DNA from 2 places in the Pseudoalteromonas sp. NZS100 genome. Region 2 is predicted to be linked to the other one. Evidence: predicted binding sites of a transcription regulator. Region 2 holds the regulator's gene; the other holds the start of a gene.
What was found. The regulator FliA, encoded in region 2, starts transcription of late flagellar genes. The targets are predictions, from matches to a motif close to CTAAAGNTNNNNNNNNNNNNGCCGATA.

Region 1: the regulator FliA is predicted to act here: its motif matches at 999-1,025, upstream of I6E69_RS20015 (DUF5610 domain-containing protein).

What each region holds. Positions count from the first base shown of each region.
Region 1 covers NZ_JADYWM010000033.1:18,248-24,929, reverse strand. Annotated here, with positions in the region: gene I6E69_RS20015 (DUF5610 domain-containing protein) at 1-969, opposite strand, end outside; gene trmA (tRNA (uridine(54)-C5)-methyltransferase TrmA) at 1,132-2,229, shown strand; gene I6E69_RS20005 (thiol:disulfide interchange protein DsbA/DsbL) at 2,295-2,933, opposite strand; gene I6E69_RS20000 (thiol:disulfide interchange protein DsbA/DsbL) at 2,950-3,573, opposite strand; gene I6E69_RS19995 (serine/threonine protein kinase) at 3,608-4,582, opposite strand; gene ccoG (cytochrome c oxidase accessory protein CcoG) at 4,668-6,098, opposite strand; gene I6E69_RS19985 (hypothetical protein) at 6,387-6,682, shown strand, end outside.
Region 2 covers NZ_JADYWM010000003.1:274,656-281,337, reverse strand. Annotated here, with positions in the region: gene flhF (flagellar biosynthesis protein FlhF) at 1-643, shown strand, start outside; gene I6E69_RS04705 (MinD/ParA family protein) at 636-1,496, shown strand; gene I6E69_RS04700 (RNA polymerase sigma factor FliA) at 1,523-2,233, shown strand; gene cheY (chemotaxis response regulator CheY) at 2,274-2,657, shown strand; gene I6E69_RS04690 (protein phosphatase CheZ) at 2,675-3,448, shown strand; gene I6E69_RS04685 (chemotaxis protein CheA) at 3,464-5,692, shown strand; gene I6E69_RS04680 (chemotaxis response regulator protein-glutamate methylesterase) at 5,751-6,682, shown strand, end outside.

The DNA.
Region 1 (6,682 bases), on a different contig from region 2:
TTTTTCAAAAGCATTTTTAAGGTCGTCATTAAAAGGGGCTAAACCCTCTGCTACTTGTTTTTCTGGTGCTGGTTTATATTCTTCATAGCTTTTAACTGTTGCTATTGTTTTTGTTTGGCGTAAATCCATAGAAAAAGCCACCAGCTGATCGCTGTCTAAACTCAGCTCTTGCGCTTGTTCAAATGCTTCATCTAAATCACCACCAAAAAAGGTTTTACTTAAATCTTGTAAGTTTTCCATCATCGCATTAATAGCTTCTTGCTCTTGCTCGTTTAAGTCACCATTTACCGACATCGAAAATGATACCTGTCGAGATTGCGATGATGAGCTTGCAAACGACTCACTATTACTATTTTGCTGATAGCCACTTGCCGATTGAGATTCAAATGCATCAGCAAAGCTAATACTTACCTCATCGCCTTCTGCGGTAGTAAATTTATATTCGGCATTACTCGTCATACTGACGTATTGAGCCTGGCTTATATTTACGCTGGCAGGTTGTGGGTTAAATAACGACTCTTCAAACTTATCCAGCCCATTGTAAATTCCCTCTTTAGACTTATTAATGCCCTCTTCCATGTCATCATTAAATACGCCTGTACCTTTGAGTTCATCAACAGCGTCATCAATCCCTATTTGGACTCCTTTGCGCGCATCGCCTAGCATATCTTTGAGCTTTTCGTCATCAGCGCCGTTAGCTTTTGCTTTATTTACAGCACTACTTACAAAATCGAGTACGTTTTTTACTATTTCATCAAAATCAAATAGTGGTTTATCTGCTTTTTTTTCTGCTATAGGTAATCCAAGCTGCTCAGCCATTTTATCGCCAAGCACCTTTGCAGCCAACTCTCGGCCTCGTTGTTGATAGCTATCTTGAGGAGACGTAATTGTAGGTTGCTGTATATCAGCTTTATTATTGAATTTATTGATGTTGTTGTTTGGCGTAAAGCCATAATTACCTATTTTCATGATTCGTCTCCTAAGCGTGCGTAGTTTATTATCGGCTATAACAACAAAAACTAAAGTACAATGTTCAATAAAACAGCATAAATGCTAGCCAAAACTAGACAAATACGCAGCGCTCCCTACAATAGCGCCGATAAACAGATCTTAGATAAGGTAGTAGCGTTAATGGCAGTTATTAAAATAGATACCACACAGTACCAAGCGCAGTTAAGTGAAAAAGAGCAGCGTATTAGTGCGCAGTTTCAACGTTTTGGTGTGGAGCAACTAGAAGTATTTAGCTCAGAGCCAACTAACTACCGCCAACGTGCTGAATTTAGAGTATGGCACGACGGTGATGATCTGTTTCACATTATGTTTGATCAACAAACAAAAGAAAAAATCCGTGTTGATACATTTGACCCAGCAGCGCCTCTAGTAGGTGAAATAATGCAGGTGATGATTGAGCATCTTAAGCCTTGTGAAATATTACGCCGTAAGTTATTTCAAATCGATTACCTATCAACGCTAAGCGGTGAAATTTTAGTAAGCTTGCTTTATCACAAACCACTGGATGATGAATGGTTAAGTGAAATTAAAGCACTGAAAGAAAAGCTTAGCAGTAAATACAAAATTGACTTTATAGGCCGAGCTCGCAAACAAAAAGAAGTACTAGGTGATGACTTTGTAACTGAACGTTTAACAGTTAATGGTCAAGAGCTTATATACCAACAAGTAGAAAATAGCTTTACTCAGCCTAATGCAAAAGTAAATATTAATATGCTGGAGTGGGCACAAGATTTATGTAAACCACTTAAAAATGATTTACTAGAACTGTATTGTGGTAACGGTAACTTTTCAATTGCATTAGCGGGCTGTTTTAATAAAGTATTAGCGACGGAAATATCAAAATCATCTGTTCACTCTGCTCAATACAACATTGCTAAAAACAACGTAGAAAACTTAGATATTATTCGTATGTCGAGTGAAGAGTTTACTCAAGCAATGAATGGCGAGCGTACTTTCTCTCGTTTAGATGGTATTGACCTTAAAAGCTATGACTGCCAAACCATATTAGTTGATCCACCACGTGCGGGCATGGATGAATTAACGTGTGACTTAGTGGCTAACTACGAAAGCATAATTTATATATCCTGTAATCCTGAAACTCTTGAACGTGACCTTGATCACTTAACACGTACGCATAACGTTAAGCGCTTTGCTATATTTGATCAGTTTCCTTATACGCATCACATTGAGTCGGGCGTTTTCTTACAGCGCAAATAAATACGCTCAGTAAACGTTACCCATAAAAAAAGCTCCTTAAGGAGCTTTTTTTGTTTTAGCTAAACTTACTTGTTAGCTAAGTAATTAATTAATTTGCTAATGTCTTCAGGTTTAGTAATACCCGACTCACGACCTAGGTTTAATTTGTACTTACCATTTACAATAAAGGTAGGTACGCCACGTAGTGCGCCTTTTTCTTTAAAGTAGTCTTGATCGCGTTTCATTTTAGAGCTCAGCGTACGTACCGAGAAGCTTTTAAACAGCTTATCAAACTTATCACCATCAACGCCCTGCGCTACAAATATATCTTTTACATCTGCAAGCTCATTAAATTTAGCGCGCTTTGTATGGATATGATTAAAGATTGCAGAAATAATCTGATCTTTTTGTGGAAGCACTTCAGCTGTCGCCAGTGCTTGGCTCATCATCTGTTGGTTTTCTGGGTCACGTACACCTACAAAATCAACATGACTCTTTTTAAATTTAACGTTTTTATCAAGCTTAGGCTTAAACTCACCAATTAGTGCTTCCATGTTATTACATGCAGGGCAGTAAAATGAGAAGAACTCTTTAACCTCTGGCTTTTTAGTTGCACGCTCAGAAACTACGTCGTAATGCACGCCTTCTTCATACGTTGCTGCAAAGCTTGTTGCTGCCATAGGAAGTAATATTGCAAGCAAACCTGCTTTAACTAATTTAATCATTATTATACTCCGAAATTTATAGTGCTAATAAAAACGCTACTAACTCATCAAGTTCTTTTTGATTTTTGATGGTGTTGAGGTTTATTTTATATTTATCGTTAACAATAAAAGTAGGTACACCTGTAAGTGCGCCTAATTTTGAATATTTATTCTGTTTGTTTTGCATTGCTTGCTCAGCTGAAATAACAGGCATGCTTGCAATCTCTTGATCAAACGTTGCGCTATCAATACCATTTACTTCAAGTAATTTTTTAACGTCTTTCATTTCAGTTAATGGTGCACGTTGAACATGGATACTTTTAAAAATTTGATCGCTAATACTTTGCGCCTGACCATGCTGCTTAGCAATTAAGTAGGCAAAGCTTAAATTACTTTGTGCTTGTGGTGACACGCCACCTAAAAAGTTCACGTGGTTTTTAATAAACTCCGCGCCTTCAGGCAAGCCTTTTTCAATTGCTTTTGCTACTGGTTCAAACTTAAAGCAATGTGGACAGTAAAATGAGAAAAACTCGGTTACTTGCGGTGACTTGCTTTTGTCTACATCTATAACAGTGTATTGATTATCAACTTCAAACTGTGCAGCAAGTGCTGCAAATGGTAAACATAAAAGTAATAAACTCAGTTTTAATTTTTTAAGCATTTGTATCTCGTTGTACTTGTCTTTAAATAAAATATTACGGCAATAACTTTAACGGTGCTTCTTGCAATGCTGCAAGTTGCTCTTTCAGTGCTAAAATTTGTTGCTCCCAGTATTTGTCATCAGCAAACCATGTAAAGTTCCGCACAAAAGCAGGATCACTCCATCGTTTAGCTACCCATCCCATATAATGAATAATACGCATTGCTCGCAGCGGTTCAATTAATTTGAGTTGAGAGTGATCAAAATCACAAAACTCTTCATACGCATTTACAAGGGTGTCTAACTGTAACAGTTGCGTCGCTCTATCGCCACTGAGCATCATCCATAAATCTTGGATTGCAGGACCTTGGCGGCTGTCATCTAAATCAACAAACATTAGCGCATCACCTGCCCATAAAATATTACCAACGTGGCAGTCACCATGTAAGCGAATACTTTGCACATCTTTATACTGTTTTTGCGCCTGCTCTATCACTAAATCTAAAATAGTATAAAAGGCAGTATTTATTCCCATGGGCACTAAGTTACTTTTTTGAAGATGAACTTTGGCTGTATGCAAATACTCCTCGCAGGTAACTGTTGGCCTATAAGTAAAAGGTTTTGTTTTAGCTACTTGGTGCATACGGCCAATCAATCGCCCCATTACATCAAGCTGATCTAAATTATCAACCTCAAATAAACGCCCGCCTACACTTGGAAACAACACAAACAAATACCCTTCGTGTTCAAATAAGCTTTGTCCATTATATAAAATAGGGGCAACAACGGGTACTTCCGCATCCGCTAGTTCAAATGCAAAGTCATGCTCTTCTTGAATTTGCTCTTTACTCCATCGCTCTGGGCGATAAAACTTCACTACGTAACGCAGGCCATCATCCGCTTTAAATTGGTATACTCTGTTTTCATAGCTATTGAGCGCTAATAAACCAGATTCGGCGTACACACCTACGCTTTCTATTGCATCGAGTATTAGATCTGGTGTTAAGTCAATAAAACTAAATTTACTCATACTCTTCTTATATAAAATAAAAGCGGGTTATATACCCGCTTTTGTTAATTGCTATATCAACTTACCTAATTAAGGTAAGTTGCGATTATCGCGCTTTAAAAAAGTTACTCGACTGCGATATTGTCTCATCCGGCTCATCTACCGGTGAAAGCACAAAGTTAAACTCAGTCATCGGCGCCTTCAAATCATAAGGGTCCATTACAAGTGACAATGGTACGTTATGAGATTCCCCTGCCTGCACAGTAAATGACTGCTTACCAATATACTTAAAGTTATCTAACCCTTGTACTTTAATATTAAAGGTTTGCTCGTACTGCGCTTTATTAATTACCTTTAATGTATAGGTATTCTCTACTAAACCATCAAAATCGACACGATATAATTGGTTTCGGTCACGAATAATATCAAAGTCCATTGTTTTACGCAGTGCTATATTAGCGACAAGCGCTCCCGTAAGCACAACAAGTATGACCGTGTAACCAATAATTTTAGCTCGCAGTGGATTCGTTTTATTTTCTGGGGTTTCAAGATTTCGCTCTGTCGTATATGAAATAAGCCCACGCGGGTATTCCATTTTATCCATTACGCCATCACACGCATCAATACATGCACCACAGTTGATACACTCAGCTTGTAGCCCATTTCTAATATCAATACCTGTTGGGCACACTTGAACGCACAAGTTACAGTCTATACAGTCGCCTAGTTCTAAATCTTTATGGTCTACTTTACGTGAACGAGGACCACGGCTTTCACCTCGGCTTTCGTCGTACGTTACGGTGTATGTGTCTTTATCAAACATAGCTGATTGAAAACGAGAGTAAGGACAGATGTGTAAACACATAATTTCTCGCATCCAACCGGCATTACCATAGGTACACGCAGCAAAGAAAATAATACTGACTAGTGCATAACCGCCTACATCAAACGTTACAAAGTCAGGGAGTAACTCCCTTATTGGCGTAAAGTAACCCACAAAAGAAATAGCGGTATACAACGAAAACAATACCCAACTAGTATGCTTTGCCGTCTTACGCCAAAACTTATCAAAATTCATGGGTCGTTGATCGAGTTTTTTACGTTGATTAGCCGTGCCTTCAAGCTTTTCTTCGAACCAAATAAAAATAAAAGTCCAAACAGTTTGCGGACATGTGTAACCACACCACACCCGTCCATAGAAGGTGGTCACTAAAAACAACGCAAATGCTGCCAACATAAAGATAAACGCTAATATAGTAAAATCTTGAGGCCATAGCGTTAAACCAAAAATATTGTATTTTTGACCAATTAGATCAAACAGCACAGCTTGCTGGCCATTAAAATTAATCCAAGGTAGTAACATAAACGCAAGCAGGCCTAAAAAGCCAATGCGCTGTCTAAGTAATTGATGTAGGCCTTTTACAGCACGCACATAAATACGATTTCGGGGATTGAACCTATCATCTTGACGGCTTAAATCCGGTTTTTGGATTTTCACCTCTACAGGGATATTCTTTACTTTAATTTGCTTGTCCATCGAAGTTCCTCAACGCCGCTTGGAAATAAAAATCCAGCAATACTCAAGTACTCTATACTTAAAGTTAGCAAGTTACTTGCTAGGCATATTTACTTTAATAAATTGCCTTCTCGAATACTTTCAGATATTTCAGAAATATCTGACTGCTGTTAACCATTATAACAATGTTGGTTAAAATTACTGGCATAGATTGCTAATAATTTATTCATCCCAGTTACTTGCTTTTAAAATGCAGTTTATTACACTGCATGGTAATTCAACCCTACTTAGATCAAGGTTTACGTATCCATGAAAAAATTTATTATTTTGGTAGTTGTGATCCTTGCCTTTTTTACAATCGATCACCCACTTATAAAAGAACCTCGCGAAAGGTTACTAGGTGAAGGCATCGGCTTTTTAAGTGATGCAAGCAAGGTCAACAGAAGCCCAGCTGCAAATATGGCTAAAAATAGGATCAGCAGTCAACTTAAACTATCTGAATCTGAAGGTGAGTATGTAGAAAAAACGTTTACAACAGATGACTCTGTTCAGTTATTTCACCTACGCTATTGTCGTGAGCGTGACTTAAACCTTTATTTTTATGA
Region 2 (6,682 bases):
AGTGGGTCCAACAGGTGTGGGTAAAACAACGACAGTTGCTAAGCTTGCAGCTCTAGGCGCACAAAAATATGGTGCCGATAAAGTGGCGTTAATAACCACTGATACATACAGAATTGGTGCTTATGAACAACTTGCAACATATGGCCGTATTATTGGTTGTGGTGTGAAGCAAGTTAAAGATGCTAATGAATTAGCTGAAGTTTTATATCATTTACGAAATAAACGTCTAGTATTAATTGACACAGCAGGTATGAGCCAGCGAGATTTACGTTTAACTGAGCAATTAAACACGTTAATGCGTAACCAACGTGTAGATATTCGCAGCTACTTAGTACTTAGCGCAACAGCACAGATTAATGTATTGCAAGAAACTGTACGCCACTTTAAAAAAGTACAGTTAAGTGGCTGTATTTTCACTAAGTTAGACGAATCATTAAGTTTGGGTGAGATTATTAGTATTGCGATTCAAAATCGCCTTCCAATAGGGTATCTTACTAATGGTCAACGAGTACCAGAGGATATTCGTGTTGCAAATGCTGAGAAACTAGTTAAAAAGGCTGAGCAATTATATTTAAAAAGAACAAAAGCACAACATTCAAGGCACCAAGCAGTGGCGCCAAGCACAGTAGGGATGTATGATTAACACAGTATTAGATCAAGCAAGCGGCCTGCGCAAAATGAGTCAAAACAATAACAACGGCGTAAAAGTTATCGCTGTAACCGGTGGTAAAGGTGGAGTAGGGAAAACAAATGTTTCTCTAAATACAGCTATTGCACTTGGGCAGCAAGGTAATCGAGTATTAGTGCTGGATGCTGACTTGGGTTTAGCAAACTGTGATGTGATGCTTGGTTTACGTGTAGAGCGTAACTTGTCACATGTCTTGTCTGGTGAATGTGAGCTTGATGAAATTTTAGTTGAAGGTCCTGCAGGAATTAAAATTGTACCCGCTACATCGGGTTCGCAAAGTATGGTTGAATTATCACCATCTGAGCATGCTGGGCTAATTCGTGCGTTTAGCGAATTGAATACCGAATTTGATATTTTAATTGTAGATACAGCTGCTGGTATTTCAGACATGGTACTGAGCTTCTCGCGTGCAGCGCAAGATGTAATGGTTGTGGTATGCGATGAGCCGACATCAATCACCGACGCTTACGCACTTATTAAAGTATTAAGTCGTGAGCACGGCGTTTATAAATTTAAAATTGTTGCCAATATGGTTCGCAGTATGCGTGAAGGCACTGAATTGTTTGCAAAGCTATCTAAAGTTACCGACCGCTTTTTAGATGTATCAATGGAGCTAGTAGCAACGGTTCCTTATGATGAAAATATGCGCAAAGCAACACGTCGTCAAAAAGTAATAGTAGAGCTCTTTCCAAATTCGCCAGCCGCTCTTGCGTTTAAAACGCTGGCAACAAAAGCAGTTAAATGGCCAATACCCAACCAACCATCTGGGCATTTAGAGTTTTTCATTGAGAAACTAGTAAACGGTTAATTATGACAACAGTGGTGAATAGAGCTATGGGATATCAATCAACACAAAATTTAAATGTGATTGTTGAGAAGCATGCATCACTTGTTAAAAAAGTGGCATGTCATCTAATTGCTCGATTACCACCTAGCGTTCAACTTGATGATTTAATTCAATCAGGAATGATAGGTTTAATAGAAGCTTCGAAAAACTTTGACGCAACAAAAGGCGCAAGCTTTGAAACTTTTGCCGGTATTCGTATTCGCGGTGCTATGCTTGATGAAATGCGCCGTGGTGATTGGGCTCCTCGTTCAGTTCATCGTAAAAATCGGCAAGTTGCAGAAGCAATTACTGAGCTCGAAAGTAGTCTGAACCGCGAACCAACGGATATAGAAGTTGCTGAAAAACTTGAAATTTCGCTCAATGAGTACCATCATATTTTAAATGATGCGAATACGAGTAAAATATTAGGCATTGAAGACCTTGGTGTAGATGAGGATGTTATTACTCCCGTAGGCCAAGATTTAGCACAAGATAAACCTTTCAATAATGTTAAAAATGATAGGTTTAATGAGTCTTTGCTAAGTGCAATTAAGTCATTACCAGAGCGTGATGCAATGGTGCTTTCTTTGTACTATAACGATGAAATGAATTTAAAAGAAATAGGACATATACTCGATGTAAGTGAATCGCGTGTAAGTCAGATACATGGTCAGGCGATGATTAAGCTTAAAGCTAAAATCAATGACTGGATAAATTAGTAGTAAGTAAACAAAGGTTAATACCTCACTGGGGGATGTTTTGGATAAAAACATGAAAATTCTTGTAGTTGATGATTTTTCAACGATGAGACGCATTATAAAAAACCTGTTACGTGACTTAGGTTTCACTAACGTTCAAGAAGCTGATGATGGGTCTACAGCTTTGCCTATGTTGCAAAATCAAGTGTTTGATTTTGTAGTTACGGATTGGAATATGCCTGGAATGCAGGGTATTGATCTTTTAAGAGCAATACGTGCAGACGAGAAGTTAAAACATATCCCTGTATTAATGGTAACGGCAGAGGCTAAAAAAGAACAAATAATAGCTGCAGCGCAAGCTGGCGTGAATGGTTATATTGTTAAGCCATTTACGGCTGGAACATTAAAAACTAAATTAGAAAAAGTATTTGAACGCTTAGGCTAATGATGGGGGAGAGGCTTATGCCAGCACCAGCTGCGCCTCAAATAACGTTAGAACAAGCTCGTCAGCTCGTTGTTTTTTTAGAAAATGATGAGCAAGATAAAGCAAATCAGTTGATTTTAGAGGCTGCATCTAAAGAGCAGTCTGAATTATTTGCTGAAGTTGGAAAGTTGACTCGTCAACTGCACGAAGCTCTTAAAAGTTTTGAGCTTGATACTCGCTTAAGTGACATAACTACAGATGCGATTCCAGATGCTAAAAAGCGGCTTAATTATGTTATAGAAATGACAGAAAATGCGGCTAATAAAACAATGGATGCAGTGGAAGCGAGTCTTCCTATAGCCCAACAGTTAGCGGACGAAATATCTCATATCAAACCGACATGGGATCGTTTAATGAGCCGCGAGATTGAGCTTGGTGAGTTTAAGCAACTTTGCCATAGCATCGATAAGTTTATGAACAACTCTCATCATAAGACTGATGAGCTTCAAAACTTAATGACAAATGTATTAATGGCTCAAGACTATCAAGACTTAACAGGTCAAGTTATTCGCCGTGTTATTGAACTTGTTAGGGAAGTAGAAGAAAGTTTACTTCATCTTTTAACTGCGTTTGCTGAACAAGACGACAGTAACAGCACCGCGAATAAAGTAGAACAACAAAAAATAAAAGAACCAGTTGCCACACAAACTTTAGCAGGTCCTGAAGGCCCTATTATTGATAAAGAATCGCGTAATGATGTTGTATCTGATCAAGATGAAGTTGATGATCTTTTATCAAGTTTGGGCTTCTAAGAGGAGAGTAACTGCATGTTTGAAGTCGATGAAGATATTTTACAAGACTTTCTTGTAGAGGCTGGAGAAATCCTAGAGCTTTTATCTGAACAGTTAGTTGAGCTGGAAAATAATCCAGAAGATACCGAGTTACTAAACGCTATATTTAGAGGTTTTCACACTGTAAAAGGTGGTGCAGGCTTTTTAGCTATGACAGAACTTGTTGATGCTTGTCACGGTGCCGAAAACGTATTTGATTTACTACGTCAAGGCGTGCGAACAGTCAACTCAGAGTTAATGGATGTTATTTTACAAGCACTAGACACCATTAATGAGATGTTTGCGACTATCCAAAACAGAGACAAGCCTGAACCTGCAGATCCTGAATTACTTCATACTCTTCATATCTTAGGTCTACCTCCAACAGAAGCCGAAGCCACTGAAGCCTCTTCACAAATAGAGGTTGAACAACCTCATAATGAAGTGGTGGATACACCAGTAGCTGATGATGAAGATCCGTTTGCATTTGATGAACTATTTAGCGGAGCGCCTTCGGTTAGCGATGCTGAAATAGATGAAATCACTGAAGACGAATTTGAAAGCTTACTTGATGAGCTGCACGGTAAAGGACAAGGTCCTGCAGTTGAAAAACCAGTAGCAAGTAGTAGTGATTTTAATGGTGATATTACTGATGATGAATTTGACAGCTTATTAGATGAGTTACATGGTGTTGGCAGTTTTGGGGAAGTTACTAGCAAACCTGAACAAAATAATGCCAATAAAACACCTGTAGAACCAGCTACACCAGCTACACCAGCGGCTAATGCAGTTAATTCATCAGATGATGAAATTAGTGATGACGAATTTGAAGCGCTTCTTGATGAACTTCATGGTAAAGGTACTGCTCCTAAATCGATAGAAAGTGCGCCAACTGCAAAACAACCTGAACCTGTTTCACCGCCAGCTAAACAAGTGAGTGAACCAGTAAAAAAAGCTGCGCCAGCTAAAGCTCCTACTCCAAAACCAGTTGAAAAAGCGCCAGAGAAGCCAGCAGCTAAAGCACCACCAGCAGCAGCTCCAAAAAAATCAGCGCCACCAGCAGCAGAAACCACCGTTCGCGTAGATACAAAACGACTCGATCAAATTATGAATATGGTTGGTGAGTTAGTTCTTGTACGAAATCGTTTGGTTAGTTTAGCGACTAACTCAGACAGTGAAGCGATGGGTAAAGCAATCTCTAACTTAGATGTAGTGACTGCGGATATTCAAGGTGCGGTTATGCAAACGCGAATGCAACCAATTAAGAAAGTATTTGGTCGCTTCCCTCGCGTTGTACGCGACTTAGCACGTAGCTTAAATAAAGATATTGATTTAAAACTTATTGGTGAAGAAACCGATCTAGATAAAAACTTAGTTGAAGCACTTGCCGATCCGCTTGTGCATTTAGTTAGAAACTCAGTTGACCATGGTATTGAAATGCCCGCTGTTCGTGAAGCTGCAGGTAAGTCTAGAACAGGTAATGTTACTTTATCAGCGTCTCAAGAGGGCGACCATATTTTGCTAACCATCAAAGATGATGGTGCAGGTATGGATGCTGAGAAACTGAAAAAAATTGCAATTAGTAAAGGCGTACTCGATCATGACCAAGCGAGTCGACTTTCTGACACCGAAGCATATAACCTGATTTTTGCACCTGGCTTTTCTACAAAAGAAGAAATATCTGATATTTCAGGCCGTGGTGTAGGAATGGACGTAGTTAAAACTAAGATCACGCAACTTAATGGCTCAGTAAGCATTCAGTCTGAACTTGGTGTTGGTACTATTTTAGAAATAAAAGTACCACTTACCTTGGCTATATTACCGACATTAATGGTCGTTGTTGGCGCACAAACATTTGCGTTACCACTGGCTGGTGTTAGTGAGATATTTAATTTAGATTTAACGAAGACGAATGTAGTTGATGGGCAATTAACAATTATTGTGCGTAAAAAGGCGATACCGTTATTTTACCTTGAGCATTGGTTAGTAAAAGGCTCAGATCGTTCTCAGCGAAAATCTAAAGGTCACGTCGTTATTGTACAAATTGGTACGCAACAAATTGGTTTTGTTGTTGATTCATTAATTGGCCAAGAAGAAGTAGTGATTAAGCCGCTTGATGCGTTACTTCAAGGAACGCCAGGTATGGCAGGGGCTACAATAACTTCGGATGGTGGCATTGCACTGATTTTAGACGTTCCAAACATGTTAAAACATTACGCAGGCTAATAATAAAGTAGGTATATATTTAATATATACCTACGCATAAATTTAATAAGAGAGCTAAATGGCCGTTAAAGTTTTAGTTGTTGATGATTCAAGCTTTTTTCGCCGTAGAGTAAGCGAAATCCTTGAGCAAGATAGCGATATACAAGTTATAGGCTTTGCTGTTAATGGCAGAGAGGCTGTTGAGAAAGCAGCTCAATTGCGTCCTGACATGATCACCATGGATGTCGAAATGCCTGTGCTTGATGGTATTAGCGCAGTTAAAGAGATAATGGCGAGTAACCCAACTCCTATCTTAATGTTTTCATCACTTACACGTGATGGTGCAACAGCAACGTTTGATGCGTTAGATGCTGGCGCAATGGATTTTTTACCGAAAAAATTTGAAGATATTGCACGCAATAATGAAGATGCAATTAAGCTTTTGCAAAGTAAAGTAAAAGATATAGGGCGAAGACGTTTACCGCGAACATTTAGAGCGGCAACACCAGTTAAACCATCCATTTCAACTAAACCAACAAGTTCACTTTCGCAAAGAGCAAGCACATCAACAACTCAAATCAAGCAGCCTGATAGAAGCTTTCAAAGAGCTGCGCCTGCTGCATCGACAAGTTCAAATGTTGCCTCAATGCGAGCAAGTGGAAAACAATATCAACTTTTAGCTATTGGTACTTCTACAGGTGGTCCTGTTGCTTTGCAAACTATATTGACTCAATTGCCTGCTAATTTTCCTCACCCTATTTTACTTATTCAGCACATGCCAGCTGCATTTACACCCGCGTTTGCAGCGCGCTTAAATGGTTTGTGCCAAATAAAAGTGAAAGAAGCACAACAGGGCGATCGCTTACAACCAGGAACTGCTTATTTAGCGCCTGGCGGGCAGCAGATGATGGTAGAGGGGCGTGGAGCTAATAGAACGCTGCGCGTATTTGAAGATCATAGCGAGAGAATAAGTTATAAACCAAGCGTAGATGTAACGTTTGCTAGTGCAGC